DNA from 2 places in the Streptomyces sp. NPDC005863 genome. Region 2 is predicted to be linked to the other one. Evidence: riboswitches for the same ligand, from Rfam matches in the RefSeq annotation. Region 2 holds a riboswitch; the other holds the start of a gene.
What was found. Region 2 has a riboswitch for glycine ahead of gcvT (glycine cleavage system aminomethyltransferase GcvT). Riboswitches for the same ligand answer to the same signal wherever they lie in the genome.
Positions count from the first base shown of each region.

Region 1: linked by a shared signal. The riboswitch ahead of gcvP (aminomethyl-transferring glycine dehydrogenase) and the one ahead of gcvT (glycine cleavage system aminomethyltransferase GcvT) in region 2 are both predicted to bind glycine.

Region 1 covers NZ_JBIAII010000018.1:99,181-115,061, reverse strand. The annotation lists gene ACFYO9_RS38090 (mannose-1-phosphate guanyltransferase) at 1-1,140, shown strand, start outside; gene ACFYO9_RS38085 (DUF881 domain-containing protein) at 1,229-2,128, shown strand; gene ACFYO9_RS38080 (small basic family protein) at 2,125-2,457, shown strand; gene ACFYO9_RS38075 (DUF881 domain-containing protein) at 2,463-3,305, shown strand; gene ACFYO9_RS38070 (FHA domain-containing protein) at 3,388-4,350, shown strand; gene ACFYO9_RS38065 (MerR family transcriptional regulator) at 4,397-5,140, shown strand; gene ACFYO9_RS38060 (bifunctional nuclease family protein) at 5,216-5,689, shown strand; gene ACFYO9_RS38055 (MerR family transcriptional regulator) at 5,859-6,473, shown strand; gene ACFYO9_RS38050 (DNA polymerase IV) at 6,533-8,071, shown strand; gene ACFYO9_RS38045 (PRC-barrel domain-containing protein) at 8,101-8,478, opposite strand; glycine riboswitch at 8,623-8,723, shown strand; gene gcvP (aminomethyl-transferring glycine dehydrogenase) at 8,912-11,800, shown strand; gene ACFYO9_RS38035 (DUF5999 family protein) at 11,933-12,139, opposite strand; gene ACFYO9_RS38030 (hypothetical protein) at 12,458-13,045, opposite strand; gene ACFYO9_RS38025 (glutamate--cysteine ligase) at 13,531-15,054, shown strand; gene ACFYO9_RS38020 (substrate-binding and VWA domain-containing protein) at 15,123-15,881, opposite strand, start outside.
Region 2 covers NZ_JBIAII010000001.1:303,710-319,590, forward strand. The annotation lists gene ACFYO9_RS01320 (dipeptide ABC transporter ATP-binding protein) at 1-955, opposite strand, end outside; gene ACFYO9_RS01325 (ABC transporter ATP-binding protein) at 979-2,076, opposite strand; gene ACFYO9_RS01330 (ABC transporter permease) at 2,073-3,074, opposite strand; gene ACFYO9_RS01335 (ABC transporter substrate-binding protein) at 3,221-4,975, opposite strand; gene ACFYO9_RS01340 (ABC transporter permease) at 5,077-6,081, opposite strand; gene ACFYO9_RS01345 (enhanced serine sensitivity protein SseB C-terminal domain-containing protein) at 6,389-7,201, opposite strand; gene ACFYO9_RS01350 (enhanced serine sensitivity protein SseB) at 7,408-8,187, opposite strand; gene ACFYO9_RS01355 (AAA family ATPase) at 8,232-8,936, opposite strand; glycine riboswitch at 9,084-9,192, shown strand; gene gcvT (glycine cleavage system aminomethyltransferase GcvT) at 9,342-10,475, shown strand; gene gcvH (glycine cleavage system protein GcvH) at 10,573-10,950, shown strand; gene glyA (serine hydroxymethyltransferase) at 10,974-12,236, shown strand; gene ACFYO9_RS01375 (L-serine ammonia-lyase) at 12,434-13,822, shown strand; gene ACFYO9_RS01380 (alpha/beta hydrolase) at 13,852-15,552, opposite strand; gene ACFYO9_RS01385 (EF-hand domain-containing protein) at 15,662-15,874, shown strand.

The DNA.
Region 1 (15,881 bases), on a different contig from region 2:
AACGTGCCGCTGCCGGTCGCCCGGCAGCAGACCGCGCGAGGCAGCGCGGGCGGCATCATGATCCGGACGACGCCCGGAGTGCCCGACTCCGTCGACATCATGTTCTTCGACGGGCAGGGCGGCGACCTGTCGCAGGGGAGCCAGCGGAAGCTTGACCGGGTGTACGCGCGTCAGGAGTACCGGCGGGCCTTCCCCGGTGAGATCGGCGACCTGCACTTCCCGTCCAGCGTCTTCGACTCGTACACCGGCTCCCTGCTGCGGAACGTCGACACCACCGGCGTCGCCGAGTCGGGCATCAAGGTCGTCGTCGACGCGTCCAACGGAAGCGCCGGCCTCGTACTGCCGAGCCTCCTCGGGAAGCTCGGGGTGGACGCGCTGACCATCAACCCGGGGCTCGACGAGTCCCGGCCCACCGAGACCGCGGACGGGCGCAGGTCCGGCCTCGTGCGGCTCGGGGAGATCGTGGCGTCGGCCAGGGCCGCCTTCGGCGTGCGGTTCGACCCGGTCGGCGAGCGGCTTTCGCTCGTGGACGAGAAGGGACGGATCGTCGAGGACGACCGGGCGTTGCTGGTCATGCTCGACCTGGTCGCGGCGGAGCGGCGCAGCGGACGGGTGGCGCTGCCGGTGACGACGACGCGCATCGCCGAGCAGGTCGCGGCGTACCACGGCACCCAGGTGGACTGGACGACCACGTCGCCGGACGATCTGACCAGGGTCGGGCGCGAGGACTCGACGATCTTCGGCGGAGACGGGCGGGGCGGGTTCATCGTTCCCGAGTTCAGCGGCGTCTTCGACGCAACTGCCGCTTTTGTGCGGCTCATCGGGCTCGTGGCGCGGACTCAGCTCACCCTGAGCCAGATCGACGCGCGGATCCCGCGGGCGCACGTCCTCAAGCGTGACCTGGCGACTCCGTGGGCCGTCAAGGGTCTGGTCATGCGGCGCGTCGTGGAGGCCGCCGGGGACCGGTCCGTGGACACCACCGACGGTGTGCGGGTCGTGGAGGCCGACGGGCGCTGGGTTCTGGTGCTGCCGGACCCCGCGGAGGCCGTCACCCATCTGTGGGCCGAAGGGCCCGACGACGCGTCCGCGCAGGCGCTGCTGGACGAGTGGTCCACGGTGGTGGACAGCGCAGGTCGCTGACCCCTCGCGGAGCCGGGCGGCGCCCACAACAGGTGCTGCCCGGCTCGCCGGTGGGGCCATTCGGAGGTAGCCCCCGCGACGTGCGACGATGTGCGGCATGCCGCAGCAGCCCCCCGTTCGGAGCACCCCCTCGCGCCCCCGGCGCCCGGACGCCTCCATGTCGCTGCTCACCACGGTCATGGACCACAGCCTCGACGAGGGATACGCGGAGGCGGCGGCCCGCAAGAAGGCCAGAGGGGACGGGGGTGCCCCTCGCCCGCTGCGGGCCAAACTCGGGCTCGCGGCCGGTCTGGTGCTGGCGGCCCTCGTGGTCACCGTGGGGGCGGCGCAGGCGCGCATAGAGGCCCCGGTGGTGGCCAAGGAGCGCGAGGAGCTCATCGACCGCGTCGAATCGGCCACCGAGGGTGCCGACCAGCTCGAGGACGACGTGGACAAGCTCCGCGACGACGTGGGCGAGCGCCAAGAGGCCGCGCTGAAGAAACACGGCGGCAGCCAGGGCGAGTTGCTGGGTCTCCTGTCGGGCGCCACGGAGGTCCACGGGCCCGGTGTGAAGCTCGTCGTGGACGACAAGAAGCAGGCCGATCCGGGTGGCGGCGGGCCGCGCGAGAGCGCGAGTTTCTCCGACACCGGCCGGGTGCGCGACCGCGACATGCAGCGCGTCGTCAACGGCCTGTGGGAGTCCGGCGCGGAGGCCATCTCCATCAACGACCAGCGCCTCACCGCCCTGTCGGCGATCAGGGCCGCGGGTGACGCGATACTGGTCGACAACAGACCGCTGGTGCCGCCGTATACGGTGCTCGCGGTGGGGGACGCGAAGCGCTTGAGCACCCGGTTCCAGAACAGCCGCGACGGTCAGTACCTGCACGCTCTGCAGGAGAATTTCGGCATCAGGACCAGCATCTCCGTGTCGGACGAGCTCAGGCTGCCGGCAGCGCCGAGCGTGACCGTACGTACAGCAGAGCCGAAGGCAGGAAAGGGCACATCGTGATCGCCGTACTGGGCCTCGTCGTGGGAGTCGTGGCCGGATTGTTGGTTCGGCCCGAGGTTCCGGCGGTGGTCGAGCCGTATCTCCCGATCGCCGTGGTCGCGGCTCTCGACGCCGTGTTCGGCGGGCTGCGGGCCATGCTCGACGGCATCTTCGACGACAAGGTGTTCGTCGTGTCGTTCCTGTCGAACGTCGTGGTGGCCGCGCTGATCGTGTTTCTCGGGGACAAGCTCGGCGTCGGGGCGCAGCTGTCCACCGGTGTCGTCGTCGTCCTCGGCATCCGCATCTTCTCCAACGCCGCCGCGATCCGCCGGCATGTCTTCAGGGCGTGACGCCGATGAGTTCCGACGACAGGCCCGGCCCCAACCCGCGCAGGGAGCTCCCCGCGGAGATTCCGAGCGCGCCCGAGCCGCCGCCCGCGCCGCCCGCACCCGAAGGGCCCGCGGCGAAGCCGCAGCTCACCGGCAGGCAACGGCTGAGGCAGGGGCTGTGGCCGCCGCGGGTGACCCGGCCCCAACTCATCGTCGCCCTGCTGCTGTTCGTGCTGGGCCTCGGACTGGCCATCCAGGTGCGGTCCAACAACGACAGCGGCGCGCTGCGCGGCGCGCGACAAGAAGATCTCGTACGCATCCTCGATGAACTGGATGACCGAACTCAGCGTCTGGAAGAAGAGAAGCGACGCCTCGAGGACCAGCGGACCGGGTTGGAGAACAGCTCGGACCAGGCCGAAGAGGCGCGCAAGCAGACGGTCGAGCGGGAGAGGCAACTCGGCATCCTGGCCGGCACGGTGGCGGCCCAGGGGCCCGGCATCACGCTGACCATCGAGGACAAGAAGGGGGCGGTCGAGGCGGACATGCTGCTCGACGCCATTCAGGAGCTGCGCGCCGCCGGCGCCGAGGCGATCCAGATCAATGACGTACGTGTGGTGGCCAACACCTACCTGTCCGACGCCACCGGCGGCGGCGTACGGGTGGACGGTCACAAGGTGGGCGAGCCGTACCTCTTCAAGGTGATCGGCAAGCCGCAGGATCTCGAACCTGCGCTGAACATCCCGGGAGGTGTGGTGCAGACTCTGGAGAAGGAGCAGGCCACGGTGACCGTGGAACGCTCGGAGAAGATCGTAGTGAACGCCTTGCGACCTGCGAAGCGGCCTGACTACGCTCGGTCGTCCTCCCAGTGAGGGGCGGACGCATGGGGGCCGTGAGGCGAGGGCATGAGGTTGCGGGGGGTCGGCGCACCGTAAGCGTGGTGCGTGGTGGAAACTGTTTGGTGGCCACAGACGTTGTGAGGATGTCTGGCTCACCGATGAATGCCGGTATGTGCAATCAGGGTTCGTCCTGCCCCACGGGCGGGTCTGTTTCGGTCAAGGGGAATCGCCCGTGAAGTTGTTTGCGAAGTTGTTCGGCAAGAGCGCACGAGAGGACAGCGGCAATCCGGCCACTGCCCGCCACCGTGCCCCGCGCCACGGAGATGGTGAGGAGCAGGGCGCGGAGCGCCCGATGTTCCGTGATCAGGTCGCTGGTCCAGGCGGTGACATTTCGGGCGGACAGGGCGCGTCGTCTGTTGACCCTGCCGGTCCCGGCCGCATAGGTTTCGGGGAACCTTCAACCTCAGGTACGGGTGGAGGGTTCACCCCCGGCCCGTACGCGTCGAATGCCCCTGCGGGGCAGCCACGGCAGGAGGACCCGTCCATGGCCCTGGTGTGTACGAGGTGCGGGAACCGCAACGCCGAGGCGAGCCGGTTCTGCTCCAACTGCGGTGCGCCGCTGCGCGCCGGAGCCTCGCCGGAGCGTCCGTCCGAGACGACCTCCACGATCTCCATCTCGGGCCTCGAGGCCTACGACGCCGAGACGACGGGGCAGACCGCGACCCCCGCGCTCTCCCCGGAGGCGCAGGCGGCCGTCGACGCTCTGCCGCTCGGTTCCGCGCTGCTCGTCGTGCGCCGCGGGCCGAACTCGGGCAGCCGTTTCCTGCTCGACGGCGAGCTGACCACGGCGGGGCGTCACCCGCAGAGCGACATCTTCCTCGACGACGTGACGGTGTCGCGTCGCCACGTGGAGTTCCGTCGTCTCCAGGACGGTTCGTTCACCGTCGCCGACGTGGGCAGCCTCAACGGCACGTACGTCAATCGTGAGCGCATCGACTCCGTCGCGCTCTCGAACGGCGACGAGGTGCAGATCGGCAAGTACCGCCTGGTCTTCTACGCGAGCCAGCGGGCCATCTGAACCACCCCCAGACGCGGTCTGGGGGGCACACCCCCAGGGAAGGTCCATGCTTCAAACACCGAGGGGCGGTGCCGACATCGGCACCGCCGCCGCGGACCGTCGGCTGATGAGCATCGGTACCGTGCTGAACCAACTGCGGGACGAGTTTCCCGAGGTCACGATCTCCAAGATCCGGTTCCTGGAGTCCGAGGGGCTCATCGAGCCGCAGCGGACGCCGTCCGGGTACCGGAAGTTCGCCCCGGAGGACGTCGAGCGGCTCGGGCACGTCCTGCGGATGCAGCGGGACCACTATCTGCCGCTCAAGGTCATCCGGGAGCACCTCGACGCGCTGGAGCGGGGCGAGCGCCCTCCCATGCCGTCCCTGGGGCGCCAGCGGGACGGCGGTGACGCCAGCGGCCCGGACGAGGCCGAGGGGCCGACGGCGGCCCGTGTGGGCCGTGACGAGCTGCTGGCCGCGGCCGAGATCGACGAGGTCCAGCTCAGCGAGTGGGAGGCGTACGGTCTGGTCGCCCCGCTGCCGGACGGCGGATACGACGCGGAGGCCGTCACGGTCGCCACGCTCGTCGTGGAACTCGGCCGGTTCGGTATCGAGCCACGGCATCTGCGGGCCATGAAGGCCGCGGCCGAGCGCGAGGCCGGGCTCGTCGACCAGGTGGTCGCACCGCTGCGGCGGCACCGAAATCCGCAGACCAGGGCCCATGCCGAAGCTCGTACCAAGGAGCTGGCGGGGCTCACCGGCAGGCTGCATCTGGCGCTCGTGCAGACGGCGCTCGGGATCAGACTGCCCTGACCACGCGTGCGTCCGGCCGGTACTCGGCGGGTGCCCGACTACCCAAACCTGCCAGCCACGTCCTAGGGTTGCTGTGTGAACGAGCTCGACGTCGTAGGTGTCCGGGTCGAAATGCCCTCCAACCAGCCGATCGTGCTCCTGCGTGAAGTGGGAGGCGACCGGTACCTTCCCATCTGGATCGGACCAGGTGAGGCGACCGCCATCGCCTTCGCACAGCAGGGCATGGCACCCGCACGGCCGCTGACCCACGACCTGTTCAAGGACGTGCTGGAAGCGGTGGGCCAGGAGCTCTCCGAAGTGCGCATCACGGACCTGCGGGAAGGGGTCTTCTACGCCGAGCTGGTCTTCGCCAGCGGGGTCGAGGTGAGCGCGCGGCCGTCCGACGCCATAGCGCTCGCGCTGCGCACGGGTACGCCGATCTTCGGCAGCGACGGTGTGCTGGACGACGCCGGCATCGCGATCCCGGACGAGCAGGAGGACGAGGTGGAGAAGTTCCGCGAGTTCCTCGACCAGATCTCGCCCGAGGACTTCGGCACCAACAGCCAGTGAGCCGCTTACGGCGGCCCGCGTCGGACCATTCGGCTAGCCTTTCCCGGCTACGAGGCACGGGAAACCACTCTCAGGGTGATTATCACTCGGCGTGCCGAGTGTGGCGATCGTTGACGAGCCCCTGGCGACTGCCTACCGTCGATGAGGCAGGTCAAGGAGGGAGGTCGGCGTGAGAAGCAGCGGCGACGGTACGGCGGTGGGCGGGCCGTACCCGCTCCACGGCGGCGGGACCGATCACTCTCCGAGTCGCCCCATGGCGGTCCAGGGGAGCGGGGACGCGGCGTCCGGGCAGGAGCGGATCGGCTATCGGGGGCCCACCGCGTGCGCGGCAGCGGGCATCACCTATCGACAGCTCGACTACTGGGCCCGTACGGGCCTGGTCGAACCGAGTGTGCGGGCCGCGGGCGGTTCGGGGACCCAGCGGCTCTACAGCTTCCGCGACGTGGTCGTCCTGAAGATCGTGAAGCGGTTCCTCGACACCGGTGTGTCCCTGCAGAACATCCGGACGACGGTCCAGCACCTGCGTGAGCGCGGGTTTCAGGACCTGGAGCGGATGACGTTGATGAGCGACGGCGCGACGGTCTACGAGTGCACGTCGCCCGGTGAGGTCCATGAGCTGCTCCAGGGCGGTCAGGGCGTCTTCGGGATCGCCGTGGGTGTCGTGTGGCGCGACGTCGAGGCGGCGCTGTCCCAGCTGCACGGAGAGCGCATCGACACCGGCGAGACACTCATCGGACACAACCCGGCCGACGAGTTGGCCAGACGGCGCAACAAGGCCGTCTAGGCCGGGCTCCGGGGCGGTCCGCGGTCGCGTTGTCAGTGGCATAGGGCAGCATCAGAGACGTGAGAAGCGCGCCGACGATTCTGCATCTGGACATGGATGCCTTCTACGCGTCCGCGGAACAGGCCGCGAAACCGAGTCTGCGCGGAAAAGCCGTGGTGGTGGGCGGTCTGGGGCCGCGCGGTGTGGTGGCGACCGCGTCCTACGAGGCGCGTCGTTTTGGTGTGCACTCCGCGATGCCCATGGGGCAGGCCCGGCGGCTGGCGCCGAACGCCGCCTATCTCGTGCCGCGCTTCGGGCTGTACCGCGAGGTCAGCGAGCAGGTGATGGGGCTGTTGCGGAAGCTGTCGCCGCTCGTGGAGCCGCTCAGCCTGGACGAGGCCTTCGTCGACCTGGAGGCGGGTGGCGTCGCCGACGACGCGGAGTCGGCTCGGGCCGTGGGGGAGCGGCTGCGGACGGACATCAGCGAAGTGACCGGACTGACTGGTTCCGTGGGGCTCGCCGTCTCCAAGATGCTGGCCAAGATCGCCTCCGAGGAGGCCAAGCCGGACGGGCTCCGGCTGATAGCGCCGGGGACGGAGCGGGCCATGCTCGGGCCGATGTCGGTGCGCACGCTGCCCGGCGTGGGCCCGGCCACCGGGGACCATCTGCGGCGGGCCGGGATCATCACGGTCGAGGAGCTCGCGGAGGCCGGTGAGGACGAGCTCGTACGACTCCTGGGCAAGGCGCACGGAGGCTCGCTGTACGCGATGGCGCTGGCGCTCGACGAGCGGCCCGTGGTGGCCGAGCGGGAGAGCAAGTCGGTGAGCGTCGAGGACACGTACGACGTGGACATCCATGACCGGGTGCGGATCCGGGGTGAGGTCGCGCGGCTCGCCGACCGGTGTGTGGAGCGGCTGCGGGCGGCCGGTCACTCGGGGCGCACCATCGTGCTCAAGGTGCGGCGGTTCGACTTCTCGACGCTGACGCGCTCCGAGACGCTGCGCGGGCCCACGGACGACCCCGGGGTGGTGCGGGAGGCCGCGGCGCGGCTGCTCGAGTCCGTGGACACCACGGGAGGGGTGCGGCTGCTCGGTGTGGGCGTCTCCGGCCTCGCGGACTACACACAGGAGGACCTCTTCGCGCAGGCGCAGGCGCAGGCGCAGGCTCAGGCCGCCGAGGCGCTTGCTCGGGCGGCCGGGGCGGAGGCCGTCGCGGTCGAGTCGGCTGAGGCGGTGGGAGCCGCGCAGGGGGGCGTGGAGGGCGGTTCCGGGTGCGAGGGCGGCGATGCCGGGGGCGGTGACGTCGTGGCCGAGGAGCCGGTCGCGCTCGGTGAGCGGCGGTGGGCGGCCGGGATCGACGTACTGCACAGCGAGTACGGGCACGGGTGGGTCCAGGGGAGCGGGCTCGGGCGGGTGACGGTGCGCTTCGAGACGCCGTACTCGGCTCCGGGGCGGGTGAAGACCTTCCGGACGGACGATCCGGATCTGGTGGCCGCCGAGCCGCTGCCGCTGGTCGCCGCGGTGCCGTCGGCGCCCGTGGCCGGGGCGGAGCCCGGGAGGGGGCTCGAGAACGCCTCCGGTGTCGCTCGGGCGGAGGTGGGGGACCAGGGGAAGGGCTGAGGCCGCCGGCGGAAGGGATGAGGACGGCGTCAGGGGGATTCCGTGCCCGCGATGCGGCCGAAGCTCTGGTCGGGAGGAGGCGTCCGCGGTGGCGTCGTGTCCAGGCCGTAGTGGTGGTAGAGCTGGAGTTCCTGCTCGGGGGAGAGGTGGCGGCCCACTCCGAAGTCCGGGGCGTCCTTGATCAGGTCGCGGTCGAAGGGGATCCGTACCGTGCCGTCCTCGCCCAGCTCGCTCGGCTCCAGCGGCACGAAGGCGTCGCGGCTGAACAGGCCGGTGCGTATGGCGGCCCACTCCGGGGCCCCGGTGGCGTCGTCGAGGTAGACCTCGTCGATCGTGCCGATCTTCGTCCCGTTCCGGTCGAACGCCTTGCGGCCGATCAGGTTGCGCGGATCGATGTCGGTCTGCACGGGCCCTCCAGATGGTCGCGGGCTGTCGAAACCGGGCGTAACTCATCCTTATTCGTTCGTAGTCACTACGAAAGAGCACTTCGGGGCAGGTGGCCACTCGAGGGATCGGCCGTGGTCCTCGCTGGTAGGCTGGCGTTCGGCTGTTGACCCCGTGCGGGAGAGCTCTCCGGAACACGGTTCCCGGAGGCGCCGAAGGAGCAAATCCTCCCCGGAATCTCTCAGGCATCCAGTACCGCACGGACGAGGTCACTCTGGAAAGCAGGGTGGGCGTCGGGCGGGCACGTTCGAAACCCCTCCTCACCGACGGTGAAAGCAGATCTGTCGACATGACGGGACTGTGAAGCTCTCAGGTTGAGATGACAGAGGGGGAGGCCGTCCGGGTACCCGCGCCGTGGTACCCCTCGCAGGTCGTGCAGACCAGGAGGCCTCCGCCATGACTGCCACCAATCGCATCCCGCTCTCCGCGCTCGAGCAGGGCATCCCCTTCGAGGAGCGGCACATCGGGCCCGATGCGGAAGCACGGGCCAAGATGCTCGCCCAGGTCGGGTACGGCTCGCTCGACGAGCTGACGGCCGCCGCGGTGCCGGATGTGATCAAGAACGCCGAGGCCCTTGACCTGCCCGGCGCGCGCACCGAGGCCGAGGTGCTGGCCGAGCTGCGCTCCCTCGCCGACCGCAACCAGGTCCTCGACTCCATGATCGGACTCGGGTACTACGGCACCTTCACGCCGCCGGTCATCCTGCGCAACGTGATGGAGAACCCCGCCTGGTACACCGCGTACACGCCGTACCAGCCGGAGATCTCGCAGGGCCGCCTCGAAGCGCTGCTCAACTTCCAGACCATGGTCGCCGAGCTGACCGGCCTGCCCACCTCCGGGGCCTCGCTCCTCGACGAGGGCACCGCCGCCGCCGAGGCCATGGCCCTGTCCCGGCGCATGGGCAAGGTCAAGAACGGCGTCTTCGTCGTCGACGCCGACGCGCTGCCGCAGACCATCGCCGTCATCCAGACCCGCGCCGAGCCCACCGGCGTCGAGATCGTGGTCGCCGACCTGAGCGACGGCATCCCCGCCGAGGTCGCCGAGCGCGGCGTCGTCGGCGTCCTCGTGCAGTACCCGGGCGCCTCCGGTGTCGTACGGGACATCAAGCCGCTCATCGACCAGGCCCACGAGATCGGTGCCGTCGTCACCGTCGCCGCCGACCTGCTCGCCCTGACGCTGCTCGCCTCGCCCGGCGAGCTGGGCGCCGACATCGCCGTCGGCACGACGCAGCGCTTCGGTGTGCCGATGGGCTTCGGCGGCCCGCACGCCGGTTACATGGCGGTGCGCGAGAAGTTCGCGCGCAGCCTGCCCGGGCGGCTCGTCGGCGTCTCCGTCGACGCCGACGGCAACAGGGCCTACCGGCTCGCGCTGCAGACCCGTGAGCAGCACATCCGCCGCGAGAAGGCCACCAGCAACATCTGCACCGCTCAGGTGCTGCTCGCGGTCATGGCCGGAATGTACGCCGTCTACCACGGCCCCGAGGGCCTGAAGGCCATCGCCCGGCGCACCCACCGGTACGCGACGCTGCTCGCGGCCGGGCTCGCGGCCGGCGGCGTCGAGGTCGTGCACGGCGCCTACTTCGACACCCTGACCGTGCGCGCCGATGGCCGCGCGGAGGAGCTCGTCGCGGCCGCCCGCGAAGGCGGCGTGAACATCCGCCAGGTCGACGCCGACCACGTCTCGCTCGCCTGTGACGAGACCACCACGCGGGCCCAACTCGCCGCCGTATGGGGCGCGTTCGGGGTCGAGGCCGACGTCGAGGCGCTCGACGCAACCGTCGCGGACACGCTGCCCGACGGCCTGCTGCGCACCGACGACTACCTCACCCACCCCGTCTTCCACCAGAACCGCTCCGAGACCGCGATGCTGCGCTACCTGCGCAGGCTCGCCGACCGCGACTACGCGCTCGACCGCGGCATGATCCCGCTGGGCTCCTGCACCATGAAGCTCAACGCGACCACCGAGATGGAGCCGGTCACCTGGCCCGAGTTCGGCCAGCTGCACCCCTTCGCCCCCGCCCAGCAGGCGCAGGGTTACCTCACGCTCATCCGCGAGCTGGAGGAGCGCCTCGCCGAGGTCACCGGGTACGACAAGGTCTCCCTGCAGCCCAACGCCGGTTCGCAGGGTGAGCTGGCGGGTCTGCTCGCCGTCCGCGGCTACCACCGGGCCAACGGCGACGACCAGCGCACCGTCTGCCTCATCCCCTCCTCCGCGCACGGCACCAACGCCGCGAGCGCCGTCATGGCCGGCATGAAGGTCGTCGTGATCAAGACCGCCGACGACGGCGAGATCGACGTCGAGGATTTGCGCGCCAAGATCGAGAAGCACCGCGACGAGCTGTCGGTGCTGATGATCACCTACCCCTCGACGCACGGCGTCTTCGAGGAGCACGTCGCCGACATCTGCGCCGAGGTCCACGAGGCCGGCGGCCAGGTGTACGTGGACGGGGCCAACCTGAACGCGTTGGTGGGCCTCGCCAAGCCGGGTCACTTCGGCGGCGACGTCTCGCACCTGAACCTGCACAAGACCTTCTGCATCCCGCACGGCGGCGGTGGCCCCGGTGTCGGCCCGGTCGGCGTGCGCGAGCACCTCGCCCCGTACCTGCCGAACCACCCGCTGCAGCCCGCGGCCGGCCCCGAGACCGGTGTCGGCCCGATCTCCGCGGCGCCGTGGGGCTCGGCCGGGATCCTGCCGATCTCCTGGTCGTACGTGCGCCTGATGGGCGGCGAGGGCCTGAAGACCGCCACCCAGGTCGCGGTGCTCTCCGCCAATTACATCGCCAAGCGCCTGGAGCCGCACTACCCGGTGCTCTACACCGGTCCCGCCGGTCTCGTCGCGCACGAGTGCATCGTCGACCTGCGCCCGCTCAGCAAGGCGACCGGCGTCAGCGTCGACGACATCGCCAAGCGGCTCATCGACTACGGCTTCCACGCGCCGACCATGTCCTTCCCGGTCGCCGGCACGCTGATGATCGAGCCGACGGAGAGCGAGGACCTGGGCGAGATCGACCGGTTCTGCGACGCGATGATCGCCATCCGCCGGGAGATCGAGAAGGTGGGCGCCGGTGAGTGGAGCGCCGAGGACAACCCGCTGCGGAACGCCCCGCACTCCGCCGCCGCGCTGAGCGGTGCGTGGGAGCACGGCTACAGCCGCGAGGAGGCCGTCTTCCCGGCCGGTGTCGTCGCCTCGGACAAGTACTGGCCGCCGGTGCGCCGCATCGACCAGGCGTACGGCGACCGGAACCTGGTCTGCTCCTGCCCGCCGCTGGATGCGTACGAGGACTGATCACGGCGCCCGGGTGGCGCGGGCATACTGCGGGGCCGGTTCGGAGTTCTTCTCCGGGCCGGCCCCTCGTTTCTCGGGCGGTGCGGTGGTGCGGTCGTGCGGTCCTGCCGTGGTGCGGTGTGCCGGCGGTGGTCAGGCCGCCGTCATGATCCGGTCGGTGCCCAGCGGTCGGTGCGGTGCGATGATCTGTCCGTCCGGCAGCAGCTCACCGGTGTCCTCGAAGAGCAGGACGCCGTTGCACAGCAGGCTCCAGCCCTGTTCCGGGTGGCTCGCCGTGAGGAGCGCGGCTTCCCGGTCGGCGGAGTCGGCTGTCGGGCACGGTGGTTGGTGCTGGCACATGGAAGGGTTCTTTCGCTGCGATGAGATGGCTGTGACGTCGGTCCTGTGGCTCGATGCGGTGTTCATAACCGCCCCCCGTTGTAGTCGGTCCGGTCCCAGTGTTGCCCTCCGCGCGTCAATCCGCAGGGATTTTGCCGCAGCGGTTCCTACTGCTTGAGGACGTATCACCCGCGCGGACGGTTCAGCTCAACTCCACTGTCTTTTCGGGTGGTTCGGCGTGGCCCGAGTGGGCTAGTCCACCTGGGTGGGCAGCGCTGTGCCCCGCGGCCGGGGCGGCGGGGCACAGTGCGGACGTACGGGCGACCTCGGCCGGGTGCCTCAGGCGGGCGAGCTCAGCAGGGGTGCCGGGGTCAGGCGGTGGTTGAGCATCGGAAGGAGCTCGGCGACGCGGTGCGGACGGTGGGCCGCGATGCCGGGCGGTGCGGGCGCCAGGGGTACGAGCAGGTCGGTGGCGGCCAGCGTCCCCTCGGCGCCGTCGTCCGTGCAGTCTCGGTGCAGCCAGAGCGTGAGCATATAGAGCTCCGGCACCGAAAGGAGCCGGGGCTGATAGGGCACCGGCATGGCCTCCGCGTGCCGCAGTGACCGCTCCGTGGAGGTGATGTAGGGCCCCTCGAAGAAGTGCGAGAACGCCCAGCCGTCCGGCGTGAGCATCGTGTCGGCCGCGGCGACGGAGCGCTCGCCGCAGCGGATCAGGAAGCGCCAGCCAAAGAGCCGGGTGGTGGGTGACGTCCCCTCGGGAGTGATGCGGTCCAACACGTGGACCGGCAGCGGGAGTTCGGGACTCGTCGGTCCCTGCGCGGCACGCAGGGACGGGGTGCGGGCCTCGCGTACGGCCGTGGGGGAACCGAGTGCCGCGAGGACGCTGCGCAGGGCGGGCGCGGGAGCCGGGGGGACATGCAGCGGCATGGTGGGTCGCCTCTCTCGTTCGACAGGCACGGTGGAGCGGGGGCGGGTGCGTGACGGCGCTGTCAGGCTCTGGGTCAGAGGGGCGGGGGCTGGATACCGCGAGCGCCAACTCTCTGCCTAGATTGCGGAGTTTATACGAGGTGTGTTCGGACGGTGTTTCACCTAGACGCAGTGGATATTGCGGACAAGGTGCAAATGCGCCGTCCTTGTGAGACGTTTATCCTGATTTCGCAGGGGCGCTGCCGCCGTGACCTCGGATTTCCGCCGGTACGCGGTCGGCCGATTCCTGCCGGTACTTTTGACCAGGTGGTTCGGAACGGAATCTTCACTGTGCCGCATGCCTGGTGAATGTGCCGGACGGCAAGGTGTGTCGAGCGTAGCGCCCGACGGCGGTGCGTGGGGCGTTATCGATCACATTGCCGGGGCATCATCCCCCGTACACAGCGGTCCGACCCACGGCCGCCCGCTTCAGGAGGGACGCTTCGATGGGGGAGAAGGTCGCGGCAGGCACGTTCGACCTGGCCGATCGGCACCACTACCGAGGCAAGCTCCGCGAGTGCCTTGCGGGGCTGGAGCGATTGCTGGCGGAGGAGCGATTCGACCGGCCCAAGAATCTGATGGGCATGGAGATCGAGCTGAATCTCGTCGGGCCCGACGGGCTGCCGAGGATGTTGAATGCGCAGGTACTGGAGCGCATCGCGAGCCGGGATTTCCAGACCGAACTCGGAATGTTCAATCTGGAAGTGAACATTGCCCCGCACCGGCTCGGCGGCCGGGTGCTCGACCGGCTCGCCGAAGAGCTCCGCACCGGCCTCAACTACGCCCACAGAAAAGCCAACGAGGTCGACGCCGGCATTGTCATGATCGGTATTCTGCCGACGCTGAACCGCGCCGATCTGGTCTCCGCGAACCTTTCCGACGTCGATCGCTACGCCCTGCTGAACGACCAGATCGTGGCGGCGCGCGGGGAGCGTTTCGTCCTGGACATCGAGGGCGTGGAGCGGCTGACCTGCACCTCGGCGTCGATCGCGCCGGAGGCGGCGTGCACGTCGGTGCAGCTGCATCTGCAGGTCACGCCGGGACGCTTCGCCGATGTGTGGAACGCGGCGCAGGCCATCGCCGCGGCGCAGGTCGCCGTCGGGGCCAACGCGCCGTTCCTGTTCGGTCGCGAGCTGTGGCGCGAGTCGCGGCCGCCGCTGTTCCTGCAGTCCACCGACACCCGGACGCCCGAGCTGCAGGCGCAGGGGGTGCGGCCGCGCACCTGGTTCGGGGAGCGGTGGATCACCGGGCCGCTGGAGCTCTTCGAGGAGAACCTGAAGTACTTCCCGGCGCTGCTGCCGCTGCTCGACGAGGAGATCCCGCGCGAGGTCCTGGACGCGGGCGGCGTGCCGCAGCTCGGCGAGCTGGTGCTGCACAACGGCACCGTCTACCGCTGGAACCGCCCGGTGTACGGCATCGCCGACGGCGTCCCGCACCTGCGGGTGGAGAACCGGGTGCTGCCCGCGGGGCCCACCATCACCGACGTCATCGCCAACGCCGCCTTCTACTACGGCCTGGTGCGGGCCCTCGCCGAGGAGGCGCGGCCCGTCTGGACCCGGCTGCCCTTCGAGGCCGCCGCCCGCAACTTCGACACCGCGTGCCGCGACGGCATCGACGCCACGCTGCAGTGGCCGCGGCGCGGCAGGCTCGGCGGCACGGCGGAGGTGGCGGCCGTGGACCTCGTACGCGACGAGCTGCTGCCGCTCGCGGCCGCGGGTCTGGACGCGTGGGGCGTGGAGGCCGCCGACCGGGATCTCTACCTCGGGGTGATCGAGGAGCGGTGCCGGCTGCGGGTCAACGGGGCGTCCTGGCAGGCGACGACGTACCACCGGGCGCTGGAGGCCGGGATGGCGAGGGAGGCGGCGCTGGCCGCGACCACGCAGCGGTACGGGGAGCTGATGCACACGGGGGAGCCGGTGCACACGTGGCCCGTGGGGCTCAGGCAGCCGGCGGTGCCGCTCGGCGGGTGACGCCGCGTGCGACCCGGTGGGTGACGCCATGTGTGACTCGGCGGGTGACGCCATGCGTGGCTCGGTGGTCAGCCCTGGTTGCTGCCCGCCTCCATGATCGCCTTGAGGATGACCGCGTGGATCTGCGCCGGGTCGTCGACCTGGTGGCCGGAGCCGCCGGTCGCCTCGGCGATCTGCTGGACCTCGTCCTTGTCGGCCTCAGGACCGACGGCGATCGCGATGACCGGCACCGGCCGCCGCGGATCGGCGAGCTCCTCCAGCCGCGAGATGAGGGCGCTGCGCGAGATGCTGTCCGGGTCCTGGTTGGCGCCGTCGGTCAGGATCACCAGGGCGTTGAACTTGCCGCGCGCGTACGTCGACCGGGCCTCTTTGTACGCGGCGAGCGTGGTGTCGTACAGGCCGGTCGCCCCGCCGGGTACGGGCTGCAACCCGTTGAAGGCCTCGGTCAGGCGGTCCCGGTGGGTGGCGCCGCCCTCGCGGCCGCCGAGGCGTTCGGCCGGCTCCAGCTCGCGGTAGTCACGGTTGCCGTCGAGACTGGTGGCGAACTCCCACAGGCCGATCTCGTCCTCGTCCGTGAAGCCCGCGAGGGCCCGCAGCAGCGAGGACTTGGTGACCTCCATGCGCGACTGGCCCCGGCCCGGCACCAGTTGGCGCATGGATTCCGAGGCGTCGACGACCGTGTTGAGCCGGGCGCTCTGCACGGTGATCGTCCACATGCCCAGGGTCTCCTGGAGCTGCTTGTCGGAGGGCGGGTCGAGGGACTCCGCCGCGTAGGGCTGCGGGGTGCGGCCCCCGGCGGCGGTGATCAGCCGGTCGGAGGGCCGCTC
Region 2 (15,881 bases):
GCGGCGGCTCCTTGGTCTTGCAGATCTGCGTCGCCTTCCAGCACCGCGTGTGGAAGCGGCAACCGGTGGGCGGGTCGATCGGCGAGGGGACGTCGCCGCGGAGCAGGATGCGCTCGCTCTTGACGCCGCGCCGCCTGGGATCCGGCACCGGCACCGCGGAGAGCAGTGCCTTGGTGTACGGGTGCATCGGCGTGGAGTAGAGGTCCTTGCGGTCCGCCAGCTCCACGATCTTGCCCAGGTACATCACCGCGATGCGGTCCGAGACGTGCCGGATGACCGACAGGTCGTGCGCGATGATCACGTACGTGAGGCCGAGCTCGTCCTGCAGGTCGTCCAGGAGGTTGACCACCTGGGCCTGGATGGACACGTCGAGCGCGGAGACCGGCTCGTCCGCCACGACCAGCTTGGGCCGCAGGGCGAGCGCCCGCGCGATGCCGATGCGCTGGCGCTGGCCGCCGGAGAACTCGTGCGGATAGCGGTTGTAGTGCTCGGGGTTGAGCCCGACGCGCTCCAGCATCTCCTGCACGGTCTTCTTCACGCCGCCCTCGGGCTTGACGCCCTGGAGCTGGAAGGGCGCGCCGACGATGGTGCCGATGGTGTGCCGGGGATTCAGCGACGAGTACGGGTCCTGGAAGATCATCTGCACGTCGCGGCGCAGCGGACGCATCCGCCCCGTGTTCAGGTGCGTGATGTCCGTGCCCTCGAACTCGACGCGCCCGCCGGTCGGTTCGAGCAGCCGGGTGATCAGCCGGCCCATCGTCGACTTGCCGCAGCCGGACTCGCCGACCACGCCGAGCGTCTCACCGGGGCGTACGTCGAAGGAGAGCCCGTCGACCGCCTGCACGGCCGCCACCTGGCGCTGGAGCAGCCCCTTCTTGATGGGGAAGTGCTTCACCAGGCCGTCGACCTTGAGCAGCGGCTCGGGCGAGCTCTTCGTCTGCGCCGGGATCGTCATCTCCTGGCCCTTCACGTCATCGTTCACAGCTTCGGCGCAATCTCTTCGGTCCAGATCCGGGTGCGCTCGTCCTGCGACATGTGGCAGGCCGAGTAGTGCCCCTCGGCCACGAGCCGCAGCTCCGGACGCTCGCTCCGGGTGATCTGGTCCTTGGGGATGTCCGCGTAGGGGCAGCGCGGGTTGAAGGCGCAGCCGCTCGGCAGGTTGATCAGGCTGGGCGGGGAGCCCTTGACCGGGATGAGCCGCTCGGTCTCCTCGCGGTCGATGCGCGGCATCGAGCCCAACAGGCCCCAGGTGTAGGGGTGCTGGGGCTCGTAGAAGACCCGCTCTGCGCTGCCGCGCTCGACGCACCGGCCGCCGTACATGACCAGGAGCTCGTCGGCCATCTCGGCGACGACGCCCAGGTCGTGCGTGATCATGATGACGGCGGAGCCGAACTCCTTCTGCAGATCCCGGATGAGGTCGAGGATCTGCGCCTGGACGGTCACGTCAAGGGCGGTGGTCGGCTCGTCCGCGATGAGCAGTTCGGGGTTGTTCACGAGCGCCATGGCGATCATCGCGCGCTGGCGCATGCCGCCGGAGAACTCGTGCGGGTAGGAGTCCACCCGCTTGTCCGGCTGCGGGATGCCCACGCGGTCGAGCATCTCGATGGCGCGCCTGCGGGCGGTCTTCTTGTCGACGTCGTTGTGGACCCGGTACGCCTCGGTGATCTGCTTGCCGATGGAGTAGTACGGGTGCAGCGCGGAGAGCGGATCCTGGAAGATCATCGCCATCTCGCGGCCGCGCAGCCTGCGCACCTCGTCCGCCGGGGCGCCGAGCAGCTCCTTGCCGTCCAGCCAGATCTCGCCGGAGATCCGCGCCTTGCGGGCGCCGTACTGCCCGGCGGTGTGCAGCCCGAGGATGCCCAGCGAGGTCACCGACTTGCCGGAGCCGGACTCGCCCACGATGCCGAGGGTCTTGCCCTTCTCCAGCTGGAAGCTGAGCCCGTCGACGGACTTGACCACGCCGTCGTCGGTCGGGAAGTGCACCTTGAGGTCGCGCACCTCGAGGAAGGCGGAGGGAGCGGCCGCGGCGGCGACGGGCTCGCCCACCGCGGCTCCGCTCTTGGACAGTTCGGTCATCCCAGCCTCACTCGCGGGTCGATGACGGCGTACATAAGGTCGACGACGAGGTTGGCCACGGCGATCGCGAGCGCCGCGCACAGGGTCACGCCGAGAATCACGGGCAGGTCCTTGCTGCTGATGGCCCTGACCGCTTCGAGGCCGAGCCCCGGCAGGTTGAACGTGGACTCGGTGAGCACGGCGCCGCCCATCAGGACGCCGAGGTCGAGTCCGAAGACGGTGAGGATCGGCGTCATCGCGGAGCGCAGCGCGTGTCTGCGGATGACGGTGGCCTCACCGAGCCCCTTGGCGCGCGCGGTGCGGATGTAGTCCTCGCCGAGCACTTCGAGCATGGTGGCGCGGGTGAGGCGGGCGTACATCGCGGCGTTGAGGAAGGCGAGCACGATCCACGGCAGGATCAGTGTCTGGAGCCAGACCCCTGCCGAGTCCTCGGTACTGAGGCTGTCCGCGATCTTCACCCAGCCGAGGTTGTGGACGAAGATGCCCATCGCGATCATGCCGGTGAAGAAGACAGGGAGCGAGACGCCGCCGAGGGCGACGGTCATCGCGGAGCGGTCCCAGATGGAACCCCGCTTGAGGGCGGAGACCACACCGGTGGCGACACCCGCGGCGAGCCACAGGACGCAGGCGCCCGCGGCGAGCGCACCGGTGACGGGCAGCGCGTCCTTGAGGGTCTCCCAGACGGGCGCCTCGGTGCGGAAGGAGTAGCCGAAGCAGGGCGCCGGGCAGTGCGTGACGTCACTGCCGTTGACGTAGTCGCGGCCCATCGGGATGCCCTTGATGAACTCCCAGAACTGGACGAGCAGCGGGTCGTCGAGTCCCAGTTTGGTCCGGATGCCTTCGATCTGCTCGGCTCCGGTGGCCTTGCCGGCGAAGAGGACGGCGATGTCCTGTCCCGCCCACTTGGGCAGCATGAAGAAGACGGTGAAGGTCGCGAGCAGTACGACCAGCACCATGATGATTACGGCGATCAGGCGCCGGATGAGATAAGCAAGCACTGTGCGCGGCCCGGCGGTGGCCGAAGCCCCCTTGTGAGGAGCTCCGGCCACCGCCCGGGGCCATCACCTGCCCTTCGGACTGGCGGGATTCGGCGGCGGTAGGACGATCAACTGCGGTTGCCCGGACGGGTGTTGCTCGACGGGTGTTACTTCTTGACGCCGAGCGAGGCGTAGTCGTAACGGCCGTTGTAGCCGTCGGACATGTAGGCGTTGGTCAGCCGCGACCCGCGCCAGGTGATGTTCTTCTCGTAGAGGAAGGGCATCCAGTCGGCCTGGTCGAGGATCTTCTTGTCGAGCTTCTTGTAGACCTCGCCGGCCTCGGCCGGGTCGGTCTTCGAGATGGCCTCGTCGAAGAGGGCGTCGACCTTCTTGTCCTTGATCTGCGACTCGTTGTAGTTGCCGGTCGGGTTCAGGAAGCGGCTGTCGAACAGCGGCTGCGCGTAGCCCTGGCCGGACGGGAAGTCCGGGCCCCAGCCGCTCATCGTCATGCCGTAGCCGCGCTTCTTCACGACGGACGGCGAGCCGGTGATGCTGGAGGTGTCGGCGCCGTCGAGGGAGTCGACCTGGACGTTGATGCCGACCTTCTTCAGGGACTCCTGAAGCGCCTCGGCCGCGTCGACCTCACCCGGGTTGTTGCTGCGGGCGGTGAGCTTGGTGGTGAAGCCGCCGGGCTTGTCGCACTGCTTCAGCTCGTCCTTGGCCTTGGCGACGTCCGGCTTGCCCTTGCGCGCGAGGACGCCGTACGGGTCGTACTTGCTGTAGCCCGGGATCGCCACGGGGAAGGTGCTGTTGGCGATGTCGCCGGCCGCGACCTTGCCGCCGCGGGTCTGCTGCAGGCTCGCGAAGTCGGTCGCGTAGAACACGGCCTTGCGGCAGTGCACGTTGTCGAACGGCTTGGCGTTGTGGATCAGAGCGACGTAGCGCACGAAGGACGTGTGCATGTTGTCGACGTTGCCGCGGTGGTCGGTGACGGCGCTGACGCGGCCGGACTGAGTCATGCCCGTGCCGTTGAGGTCGACGTCGAAGTCACCCTCCATCAGCTTCTTGTCGTTCTCCTCCTGGTTGGCGGAGATCGTCACGTCGATGACGTCGGGCAGGGCCGCGCGGATCGGGTCCGAGGACTTCTTCCACTTGTCGTTGCGGACCAGCACGATCTTCTTGTTGGACTTGTACTCCTTGAACTTGTACGGGCCCGCGGAGAACGGTCGCTGGGTGTACTTGGCCTTGGTGTCCTTGGCCTCCTTCACCGGCGAGCCGGTGGGCATGGCCAGGAACTGCTCGAAGTCGCCGTTGCGCTTGGGCAGCTTGAAGATGATCGTCTGGTCGTCGGGGGTCTCGATCGCGTCGAGGCCGCCCTTGTCCTTGTAGGGGCCCTTGTACTTGCCCTTGGGGTCGAGCGTCTGGCGGATGTAGCCCGGACCACCGGTGATGGTGTCCGTCGCCCAGGTGCGCTCGATGCCGTACTTGATGTCCTTGGAGGTCAGCTTGGAGCCGTCCTCCCACGTCAGGCCGTCACGCAGCTTGTACGTGTAGGTCTTGCCGTCGTCGGAGATCTTCGCGGTGGAGGTGGCGAGGTCCGGGACCAGCTTCGTGCCCGCCTTGCCCGGCTTGGTGTCGTAGGTCACCAGCTGCCGGGTGTAGAAGCGCATGAAGTCCCACGTCATGCCGTAGTAGGCACGCTGGGGGTCGGCGGAGTCGAGGTCCTGCTTGCCGACCATCTTCAGCGTGCCCCCCTTCTTCTTGGAAGGGTTGGCGATCTTGTTCAGCGCCGCGTTGTAGCCGGCACCCTTCGAGTCGCTGTCGCCACCGTCACCGCCGCCGCACGCCGTGGTGGTCACCAGCGCCGCGACGACGAGGGCCGCACCGCTGGTGAGCCGTCGTTTCGTGGAACCTGTGGGCATTTTCTCGTAACCTCCGAGATCGCGGTCCCTGGCCTAGTGCTGCCGGAGAACCATGGTTAAAGCCACCTGACATGCGGCAGGGGCAAGCCAATTGGGACCTTCTAGCGCGTCCCCTTCGGGTCGAGCGCGTCGCGCAGCCCGTCGCCGAAGAGGTTGAAGGCCAGCACGGTGATGAAGATCGTGACGCCCGGGAAGACCATGAACATCGGGTCGTGCTCGTACGTCTTGAGCGCGTCGCGCAGCATGCCGCCCCAGGAGGCCGTCGGCGGCTTGACGCCGGCGCCGAGGAAGCTGAGGGCCGCCTCCGTGAGGATGTTGGTCGGGATCATCAGCGTCGCGTAGACGGTGATGGGCGCGACCAGGTTGGGCAGCAGTTCGCGGAAGAGGATGTGGCGCTTGCCGCCGCCGAGGCTGCGGGCCGCCTCCACGTACTCGCGCTCACGGAGCGAGAGCGTCTGGCCGCGGACGATGCGGCCGACGTACGGCCAGCCGAAGAAGCCGATGACCATGACGAGGATCGCGACGCGCACGCTGGTGCCCTCCAGGCCCAGCAGGTCGTCGGGGAGCACGGAGACCAGCGAGATGATGAAGAGCAGCTGCGGGAACGAGAGCAGGACGTCCATCACACGGCTGATCAGCGCGTCGACCCAGCCGCCGAAGTAACCGGCGATGATCCCGAAGAGGGTGCCGAGGGCCACCGCGACGATGGCCGCGAGGAACGCCACCAGGAGCGAGATCCGCGCTCCGAAGACGATGCGGCTGAAGACGTCGCGGCCCTTGTTGGGCTCGACGCCGAAGAGGAAGTCGCCGCTCACCCCGCCGAGCGAGCCGGTGGGCAGACCGGTCAGCTCGTCCAGCTTGTCCTGGTGGAAGTCGTTGGGCGGGTGGCCGAGCAGGCTCACGATCAGAGGCGCGAAGACGGCGACGAGCACCAGGACCAGCACCGTGATGCCGCCGGCCAGGGCGACCTTGTCCCGCTTCAGGCGGTTCCAGGCGATCTGCTTGAGGGACCGCCCCTCGACCTTCTTCACCCCTGCATCAACTGCGGGGGCGACGTCCTCGGTCGGATCCGCGTCCGCAGGTGTGTCATGCAATGGTGCCGTCATCGTGGCAGGGACCCCTCTCAACCGGTGGTGACCGGCCCGCACTTGCCGCTGTAGCGACGTGATCAGTCGTCGTACACATGGGGCGAAGGCCCCTTGGAGCGGGAGTCTTCATCCACGTCGCGATCTGTTACCAGACTTGACGGGGAAAGGATGCGCAAACGTGATGCTGATCGAGGTGTTCCGTTATCCGGACGTCAGTGAACGAGGGGCGAACACGGGGCAGTTGGGGCGCAAGCCGTCACTCCTGCCCATACGGCCTCACCAGCACCACAACGGACATCGCGGCGGTCGGCGCTGCTCAGCGGCGCTAGTACTGCGCCGGGTAGCCGTAACCGCCGGCCGGCGCCGGGGCGGGCTGTGCCTCGCGGTCGTAGAAGGGGCGGGCGTTGGCGCGGAGCCACATCGTGACCGGGTCGTCCTCGTCGGACATCGCGACCGTCGAGACCGGCAGGCCCTCGGGGACGGCGGGAATGGACTGCTGCATCATCGTCCGCACGGCGTCCACCGACGGCGGCGAGGTGTCGTACACGTCGAGGCCGATGGCCAGATACGGCGCCCCGAGCGCGGGCTGCACCCAGGCGCGGCGCAGCGAGCGGACCACCGGGGTGCGGTGCGCGTTCTGCGTCAGGAGCGCGTAGAACTGCGGGATCTGGATGCTCGGTTCGGTCAGCCGGAGGGGCCCCGCGGGCAGCAGGTCGAGGCCGGTGGCGATACGGCGCAGATCCAGCCACGGGATGCCGACGCCGCCGCCCGGCGCGTGCGGATTGAGCCAGAGGCCGTAGTGGTCGGGGTAGAGGGTGCGGGCGACGTCGGTGCCGCGCACCACCTCGTAACTGCGGTTCCAGCCACTGGCGGAGAGCTCCTGGGCGGAGGTCACACAGGGGGCGTAGCCGAGGCCTTCGACCTCCATGTTGCCGTACTGGGCGTCGGGGGAGCCGGCCTGGCCGTGCCAGAGCAGCATCCACACCTGGTCGGCGGCGAGGGCGCGAAGGAGCGCCTCGTAGGCGTCGTAGCGCCCCGGGGTCACCTGGCGCAGCAGCTGCTCGACCTTCCCCGGAGCCCGCGACTCCGCTCGAGCAGGGGAGGCCCCATCGTCCGCGGCCGTGCCCGACGCACTCACCCGTAACCGCCCCTTCGCTTCGCACCCGACTGCCCGACAACCGAACCGTGCACCCCGCCGTCCGGGCACGGAGGTGCCCCGACCGGGTCATGGAACCAGCTTAAGCGGCGATCCCGGCGCGGACTTGACGTACGACACCTCGGGTCCCTTCGTACGGCGCCCGTGGCCCCGGCCCGCGGCTTTCGGCCCCGGCGCGCCGCCCGGCCTCAGCCGACGCGCTGATAGAAGGGCCGCACCCGGGCCCGCAGCCAGTCCCCCACCGGGTCCTGCGCCACGTCGAGCAGCACGAGGTTCACCGCCCACGGGAGCGGGGCCTGCCCGAGGGCGCGGCCGAGCGCCTCCATGGGCAGGTCGCGTGCGGTGCCCTCCCAGGTGGCGAGTTCGACGCCGACGAAGAGCGTCGGGTCGTCGGTCTCGACGTTCGCCAGGCAGCGGCGGGCGGTGAGCACGACGCCGCTGGCCTCGAACTCGCGGCCGGCGGCGGCCAGGAAGTCCACCGGCTCCTCCTGCCAGTCCGGTTCGTAGAGCCGCACGCGGCCGCCGGTGGAGGGGCCGTCCAGTGCGGAGCGGCCGGCCCTGCAGAGCTCGGCGACGGCGGCGGGCGGCAGCGGGGCGCCGACGGTGCCGTCCGGGTTCAGCGCGATGCCCAGCTGCGGGGGCAGGCCGCGGGCGAACTCCACGGCGGCCGCCACCGTGCACCCCATGCGGTCGGCGGCGGCGCCGAGCGCCTGGCGGAACTGCTGCTCGGAGGTGAAGACGGGGACGTACGCCTGGCCCCCGATCTCCAGCGTCGGCAGGTCGAGGGTGCCGCTTTCGGGACCGCCGCCGTTCGGCAGCGGGATCCATATCTGGCTGCGGCCGAGGACCTCCACGATCCGGCCGCCCGCCGATTCGGCGGCGCCGAGGGAGGCCGCGAGGACCTCCTCCAGCTCGTTGCCCGGCCATCCCGCGTACGGATGGGCGTGTGCCTGCGCCGGAAAGTCCATCTGTCCAACCCCTGCTCGCGACCGCTCTGCCTGCGGCTCGAACCCTAACGCCGGGCGGTTCGGCCGTCGAAGGCGATCCCCCGCAGGACCTGCGCCGCCGCCCGGTCCAGGAGCACCGCGGAGCCGCAGCCGCGCGGCAGGTCGCCGCGCTCGGCGGCGTCGACGAGCCGGCCGACGGTCCTGCGGTGGCGCGCGAAGGCGTACCGGGAGACGCCGCGGCCGCGCTCGCGCTGGCCCGCGAGCGCGGTGTCCACCGGCACGTCGAGCAGCAGCAGGTGCAGGGCCGCGCCGCGCCGGCCCGCCTCGCGGGCGAGCCAGCGGCGCACCCAGGGCTGGGTGCCGCAGTCGTGCACCACGACGCCCGCCCCGGAGCGCAGGGTGCGGCGCAGTCCCGCGTAGTGCGCGAGGCGGACCAGGGGGCGGTAGACCACGTACGGGAGGAGGCGGGGCATCCGGCCGGCCCAGCGGTCGCGGGTGTCCTGGGAGTCGATGCGCGGGCCGGAGACGGCCTGCCGCATGAGCGTCGACTTCCCGCCACCGGGCAGCCCGGAGACGACGACCAGGTCGCCCGCGCCGAAGGTGAGGCGGTGCGGGCTGTGGCCGGAGCGCCGGCGCAGGTCGCGGACGACGGCCACGGGGAGCGGGCCGCAGCTCTCCCGGGCCGGGGCGGCGACCTGCTTGGGCAGCGCCACCCCCGTGGTTGAGGCGAAGACGCCTGTCCTGCTGCGCACCGTGATCGGCCTCCCCATAGCGGTCACGTACTGCTTCCCCGTCAAGTGTAAAGAGAAGGTAATGCGGCACAACCGTGCGCGGGCCGCGCGATCCGCGCACGGTCACGGGTCCCCCTGGACAGGGTCGCGTGCAATGATGAGCCCGCCAACTCCATACCGGCCGTTTGAATCCGCGCGGGAGAGTCTCCGGGACCAGCAGGTGCTGTGTCGTCCGGGGCGCCGAAGGAGCAAGTCCCTCCCTTGAATCTCTCAGGCCCCGTACCGCGCGGGCGAGGCACATCTGAAAAGCGGGCCGCCCCGGCGGTCCCACCCAAGGTGCAAGCCGTACGTCTCGGATACCGGGACGCTTGCGGCGAACCTCTCAGGTTCCGATGACAGATGGGGAGGATCGACCTCGCCCGTCATGCCCTGGGAGTTCCCTTCATGAGCACTGCCCCCCGTCTGACCGCCCTCGACGCCGTGCACAGGTCGCTCGGCGCGACCATGACCGATTTCGCGGGCTGGGACATGCCGCTGCGGTACGCCAGCGAGCGTGACGAGCACAACGCCGTGCGCACCAAGGCCGGCCTCTTCGACCTCTCCCACATGGGCGAGATCACCGTCACCGGCGCCGAGGCCGCCGACTTCCTGAACTTCGCGCTGGTCGGCAACATCGGCTCCGTCGGCGTCGGCCGCGCCCGCTACACCATGATCGTCGCCGAGGACGGCGGGATCCTGGACGACCTGATCGTCTACCGCCTGGGCGAGACCGAGTACATGGTCGTCGCCAACGCCTCCAACGCGCAGGTCGTGCTCGACGCGCTGACCGCCCGCGCCGACGGCTTCGACGCCGAGGTCCGCGACGACCGGGACGCGTACGCGCTGCTCGCCGTCCAGGGCCCGGAGTCCTCCGCAATCCTCAAGCAGCTCACCGACGCCGACCTGGACGGCCTGAAGTACTACGCGGGCCTGCCGGGCACCGTCGCGGGCGTCCCCGCCCTCATCGCCCGCACCGGCTACACCGGCGAGGACGGCTTCGAGCTCTTCGTCGCCCCCGGCGACGCGGAGCAGCTGTGGGGCGCGCTCCTCAAGGCGGGCACCCCCGTCGGTCTGGTCCCGGCCGGCCTCTCCTGCCGCGACACGCTGCGCCTGGAGGCGGGCATGCCGCTGTACGGGCACGAGCTGACCGCCGGCCTGACACCGTTCGACGCGGGCCTCGGCCGGGTCGTGAAGTTCGAGAAGACCTGGCAGACCGAGAACGCCCGGGACTTCGTGGGCCGCGCCGCCCTCGCGGCCGCCGCCGAGCGCGCCGAGACCGCACCCCCGCGCAAGCTCGTCGGCCTGGTCGCCGAGGGCCGCCGGGTGCCGCGCGCCGGTTTCCCGGTGGTCGCCGACGGCAAGGTGATCGGCGAGGTCACCTCGGGCGCCCCGTCCCCGACGCTGGGCAAGCCGATCGCCATGGCGTACGTCGACGCCGAGCACGCCGCCCCGGGCACCCGGGGCGTCGGCGTGGACATCCGCGGCACCCACGAGCCGTACGAGGTCGTGGCCCTGCCGTTCTACAAGCGCCAGAAGTGACGCCCGGCGTGCGGCACGGCGCCCCGGCGCCGGACGTGACCCCCCGCACACCGTCCCCGTTCCGCAGCACCCACCCGCGTACAGGAGAATTCAGGTCATGAGCAACCCCCAGCAGCTGCGTTACAGCAAGGAGCACGAGTGGCTGTCGGCCGCCGAGGAGGGCGTGTCGACGATCGGCATCACGGAGCACGCCGCGAACGCGCTCGGTGACGTCGTCTTCGTGCAGCTTCCGGAGGTCGGCTCCACGGTGACCGCGGGCGAGACCTGTGGCGAGCTGGAGTCGACCAAGTCGGTCAGCGACCTCTACTCCCCGGTGAACGGCGAGGTCACCGAGGCCAACCAGGACGTCGTGGACGACCCCTCGCTGGTCAACTCCGCCCCGTTCGAGGGCGGTTGGCTGTTCAAGGTGCGCATCACGGACGAGCCGGGCGACCTGCTCTCCGCCGATGAGTACACCGCCTTCGCCGCCGGCTGACCCATACCGTTAGGGATCGCGTGATGTCGCTTCTCAACACCCCTCTCCACGAGCTGGACCCGGACGTCGCCGCCGCCGTCGACGCCGAGCTCCACCGCCAGCAGTCCACCCTGGAAATGATCGCCTCGGAGAACTTCGCTCCGGTCGCCGTCATGGAGGCCCAGGGCACCGTCCTCACCAACAAGTACGCCGAGGGCTACCCCGGCCGCCGCTACTACGGCGGCTGTGAGCACGTGGACGTGACCGAGCAGATCGCGATCGACCGGGTCAAGGACCTGTTCGGCGCCGAGTACGCCAACGTCCAGCCGCACTCCGGCGCCTCCGCCAACCAGGCCGCCCTGTTCGCCATCGCCAAGCCCGGCGACACGATCCTCGGCCTCGACCTCGCGCACGGCGGGCACCTCACCCACGGCATGCGCCTGAACTTCTCCGGCAAGCAGTTCAACGTGGTCGCCTACCACGTGGACGAGGCCGGCCTGGTCGACATGGCCGAGGTCGAGCGCCTCGCCAAGGAGAACAGCCCGAAGGTGATCATCGCGGGCTGGTCCGCCTACCCGCGTCAGCTGGACTTCGCCGAGTTCCGCCGCATCGCCGACGAGGTCGGCGCCAAGCTGTGGGTCGACATGGCGCACTTCGCCGGGCTCGTCGCCGCCGGACTGCACCCCAACCCGGTGCCGTACGCGGACGTGGTCACCTCCACCACGCACAAGACGCTCGGCGGCCCGCGCGGCGGCATCATCCTGGCCCGCGACAAGGAGTTCGCGAAGAAGCTGAACTCCGCGGTCTTCCCCGGCTTCCAGGGCGGCCCGCTGGAGCACGTGATCGCCGCCAAGGCCGTCTCCTTCAAGGTCGCCGCATCCGACGACTTCAAGGAGCGCCAGCAGCGCACCCTGGACGGCGCCCGCATCCTGGCCGAGCGCCTGGTGCAGGACGACGCCAAGGCGGCCGGCGTCGGTGTGGCCTCCGGCGGCACGGACGTGCACCTGGTCCTGGTCGACCTGCGCGACTCCGAGCTCGACGGGCAGCAGGCCGAGGACCGCCTCCACGAGGTCGGCATCACGGTCAACCGCAACGCCGTCCCGAACGACCCGCGCCCCCCGATGGTCACCTCGGGCCTGCGGATCGGCACGCCGGCGCTCGCCACCCGCGGCTTCCAGGAGGACGACTTCCGCGAGGTCGCCGACATCATCGCCGAGGCCCTCAAGCCGGGCTTCGACGCGGACGCCCTGAAGGCCCGTGTCACCGCACTGGCCGACAAGCACCCGCTGTACCCCGGCCTGGGCTGAGTTTCGTACCCTTTTGTTCGTACGCTTTTGTTCGTACGTACGAAACGTCGGGGCACCCCGCACACTGGACAGTGAGCGGGGTGCCCCGCACCACGTGACCCGCCCGCAGTCCCGCAGTTCCGTGTTTCTGCACCGCCTTGTACTTCTGCTCCACCCCGGCAGACAACGGCGTCTACCAACCACCCTTGGAGTATCCCGTGGCCATCTCGGTCTTCGACCTGTTCTCGATCGGCATCGGCCCGTCCAGCTCCCACACGGTCGGTCCGATGCGTGCCGCCCGCATGTTCGCCGGACGCCTCAAGAACGAGGGCCTCATGGCCCACACCGCCGCGATACGGGCGGAGCTGTACGGCTCGCTCGGCGCGACCGGCCACGGCCACGGCACCCCCAAGGCCGTCCTGCTGGGCCTTGAGGGCGAGTCGCCGCGCACGGTGAACGTGGAGGGCGCCGACGACCGCGTGGACGAGATCAAGAGCAGCGGCCGCATCAACCTGCTCGGCGTGCACGAGATCGACTTCGACTTCGACGAGGACCTGGTCCTGCACCGCCGCAAGGCCCTGCCCTACCACGCCAACGGCATGACGATCTTCGCGTACGACCGTGAGGGCGCCCTCGTCCTGGAGAAGACGTACTACTCCGTGGGCGGCGGCTTCGTGGTCGACGAGACCGTGCTCGATCAGGAGGGGGGCGCCGAGGGCGCCAACCCGATCGTGCCGGACGACACCGTCCTCAAGCACCCCTTCCGCACCGGCGACGAGCTCCTGCGCCGCGCCGAGGAGACCGGCCTGTCGATCTCCGCGCTGATGCTGGAGAACGAGAAGGCCTGGCGCACGGAGGAGGAGATCCGCGAGGGTCTCCTGGACATCTGGCGCGTGATGCAGGCGTGCGTGTCCCGCGGCATGTCCCGCGAGGGCATCCTGCCCGGCGGCCTGAAGGTCCGCCGCCGCGCCGCCAACTCCGCACGCCAGCTGCGCGCCGAGGGCGACCCGCAGGCCCGCGCGATGGAGTGGATCACCCTCTACGCGATGGCCGTGAACGAGGAGAACGCCGCGGGCGGCCGCGTCGTGACCGCCCCGACGAACGGCGCCGCGGGCATCATCCCCGCGGTTCTGCACTACTACATGAACTTCGTGCCGGGGGCCGATGAGGACGGCGTGGTCCGCTTCCTGCTCGCGGCCGGCGCTATCGGCATGCTCTTCAAGGAGAACGCCTCGATCTCCGGCGCCGAGGTCGGCTGCCAGGGCGAGGTCGGCTCCGCCTGCTCGATGGCGGCGGGCGCCCTCGCCGAGGTCATGGGCGGCTCCCCCTCCAAGGTGGAGAACGCCGCCGAGATCGGCATGGAGCACAACCTCGGCCTGACCTGCGACCCGGTCGGCGGCCTCGTGCAGATCCCGTGCATCGAGCGCAACGGCATGGCGGCCGTGAAGGCCGTGACCGCCGCGAAGATGGCGATGCGCGGCGACGGCTCGCACAAGGTCTCCCTCGACAAGGTCATCAAGACCATGAAGGACACCGGCGCGGACATGTCCGTCAAGTACAAGGAGACGGCGCGGGGCGGGCTCGCGGTCAACATCATCGAGTGCTGACCCCGGTGCGGGTCCGCCCCCGGCCCGCGTCAGCAGGTCGCGCCGGGGCGGACCCGTTTGCCGTCGATGAGGTAGGCGTCGACGGCGTCCGCTACGCAGGCGCCGCCGCGGCCGTAGGCGGTGTGGCCGACGTCCTCGTACGTCAGGAGCATGCCGCCGGGGAACTGCCCGGCCAGGCTCTCGGCCTCCTCGTACGGGGTGGCCGGGTCGCCCGTGGTGCCGACGACCAGGACCGGGGGAACCCCGTCGGCCCGGACCCGGTGCGGGCGGCCCGCGCCGGGCCCCGTGGGCCAGTCCTTGCAGGTCAGCTCGTCGAGGACGCTCGTCGTCCCGTAATTTCCCGCCGCCTTCTCGGCGGCGCCGAGGGCCTTCCAGTACGGGGCCGCCGTGTGCGGGTGGGGCACGTCGAGGCAGCTGACGGCGACGATGGCCTCGTCGTCGTTCTCGGCGGTGGCCCGGGGGCGGGGGCGGGGGCGGTGCCCGCGGCGGGACTCCGTGGCCGGGGAGTCCGACTCGGCCAGGCGGGCGAGCCGCGTCCCGTCGCCGTCGTCCGCCGCCTCCAGCGCCCGCGACAGCTCCTCCCAGTCGTCCTCCGGGCTGTACATCGCGGCCGTGACCACGTCGAGCACCGTCCGGGCGTCGACCTCGTACAGCTCCTCGTCGGTGACCGGCAGCGGCGCGCGGGCCGCCCGCGCGTACACCCCGTCGAGCAGCGCCGCTATCTCCGCCGGGGTCGAGCCGGGGCAGCTGTCGCCCGCGATGTCGGCGCAGTACTCGGCGTAGTCGTCGACCGCCCTGCTGAAGCCCACGCCCTGGCTCAGCGCGCGCTGCCGCCAGTCCAGGGCGGGGTCCATGGCGCCGTCCAGGGCCAGGGCGCGGACCCGGCGCGGGAACTGCTCGGCGTACGACGTGCCGAGGCTCGTGCCGTAGGACCAGCCGAGGTAGGTGAGCCTGCGGTCGCCGAGCGCGGCCCGCAGGACGTCCAGGTCACGGGCCGCGTCCACGGTGCCGACGTGCGGCAGGACGGCGCGGCTGCCCCGCACGCACGCGGCGGCCTCCCCGTCGGCCTCGGCCACCGCGCGGGCGCGGTCGGCCGGGGTGCGGGGGGTGAGGGGCTCGGGGGCGGCCTCCTCGTCCTCGTCCGTCTCCGCGTCGTCCTCGTCCGTCTCCGCGTCGTCCTCGTCCGTCTCCGCGTCGTCCTCGTCCGTCTCCGCGCACGAGACCGCGGGGACGCTGCCGCCGACGCCGCGCGGGTCGAAGGAGACGATGTCGAAGCGGGCGCGGAGCCGCGCGGTGAAGGCCTCGCCGCCGTCCGCCTCGAGGTCGCTCACGCCGGAGGCGCCCGGACCGCCGGGGTTGTAGACGAGCGAGCCGATGCGCCGGTCCGGGTCGGCCGTCTGCGCCTGCACCACCGGCAGGACGAACGTCTTGCCGTCGTCGGGGTGGGCGTAGTCCCGCGGGACGGTGAGGCGCGCGCAGCGCAGGTCGCCGCAGCTCTTCCAGGCCAGCCGCTGCCCGTAGAACCGCTGGAGCTCGGGGCGCGGGGCCGCCTTGCCGTCGTCCGGGGCGGCCTCACCCGGCGCGGTGCAGCCGGCGAGCGCGGCGGCGGTGAGGGCGGACAGGGCGAGGGCGAGCGGGCGGCCGGCGCCCCGCCGGGACCGGCGGCGGTGGTGGACGGGGTTCAACGGGTCGCTCCCAGGTTCGATGTGCTCACCCTGGGAGACGGGCACGGCCGCCGCCCCGCTCCGTCGTCCGGCGACCAATCCCCGCGAGGGGCACGCGCCGGGGCTCCCGCTACCCTGACCCCCGTCAGTAGTGCACGAAGAAGGGGTGGATCCGGTGGCGGACATCGAGGAAGCGCGCAAGACGTTCGAGCAGTTCGACGCGGACGGCGACGGCTTCATCACGGCAGCCGAGTGGAAGAGCGCCATGGCCAGGATGGGCGACTTCTACCAGACCGAGGCGGTGGCCGAAGCCGTGATCGGCTCGAAGGACACCAACGCGGACAAGCGCCTCTCCTTCGACGAGTTCTGGGCGAGCCTGAACAAGTAGGCGGGCG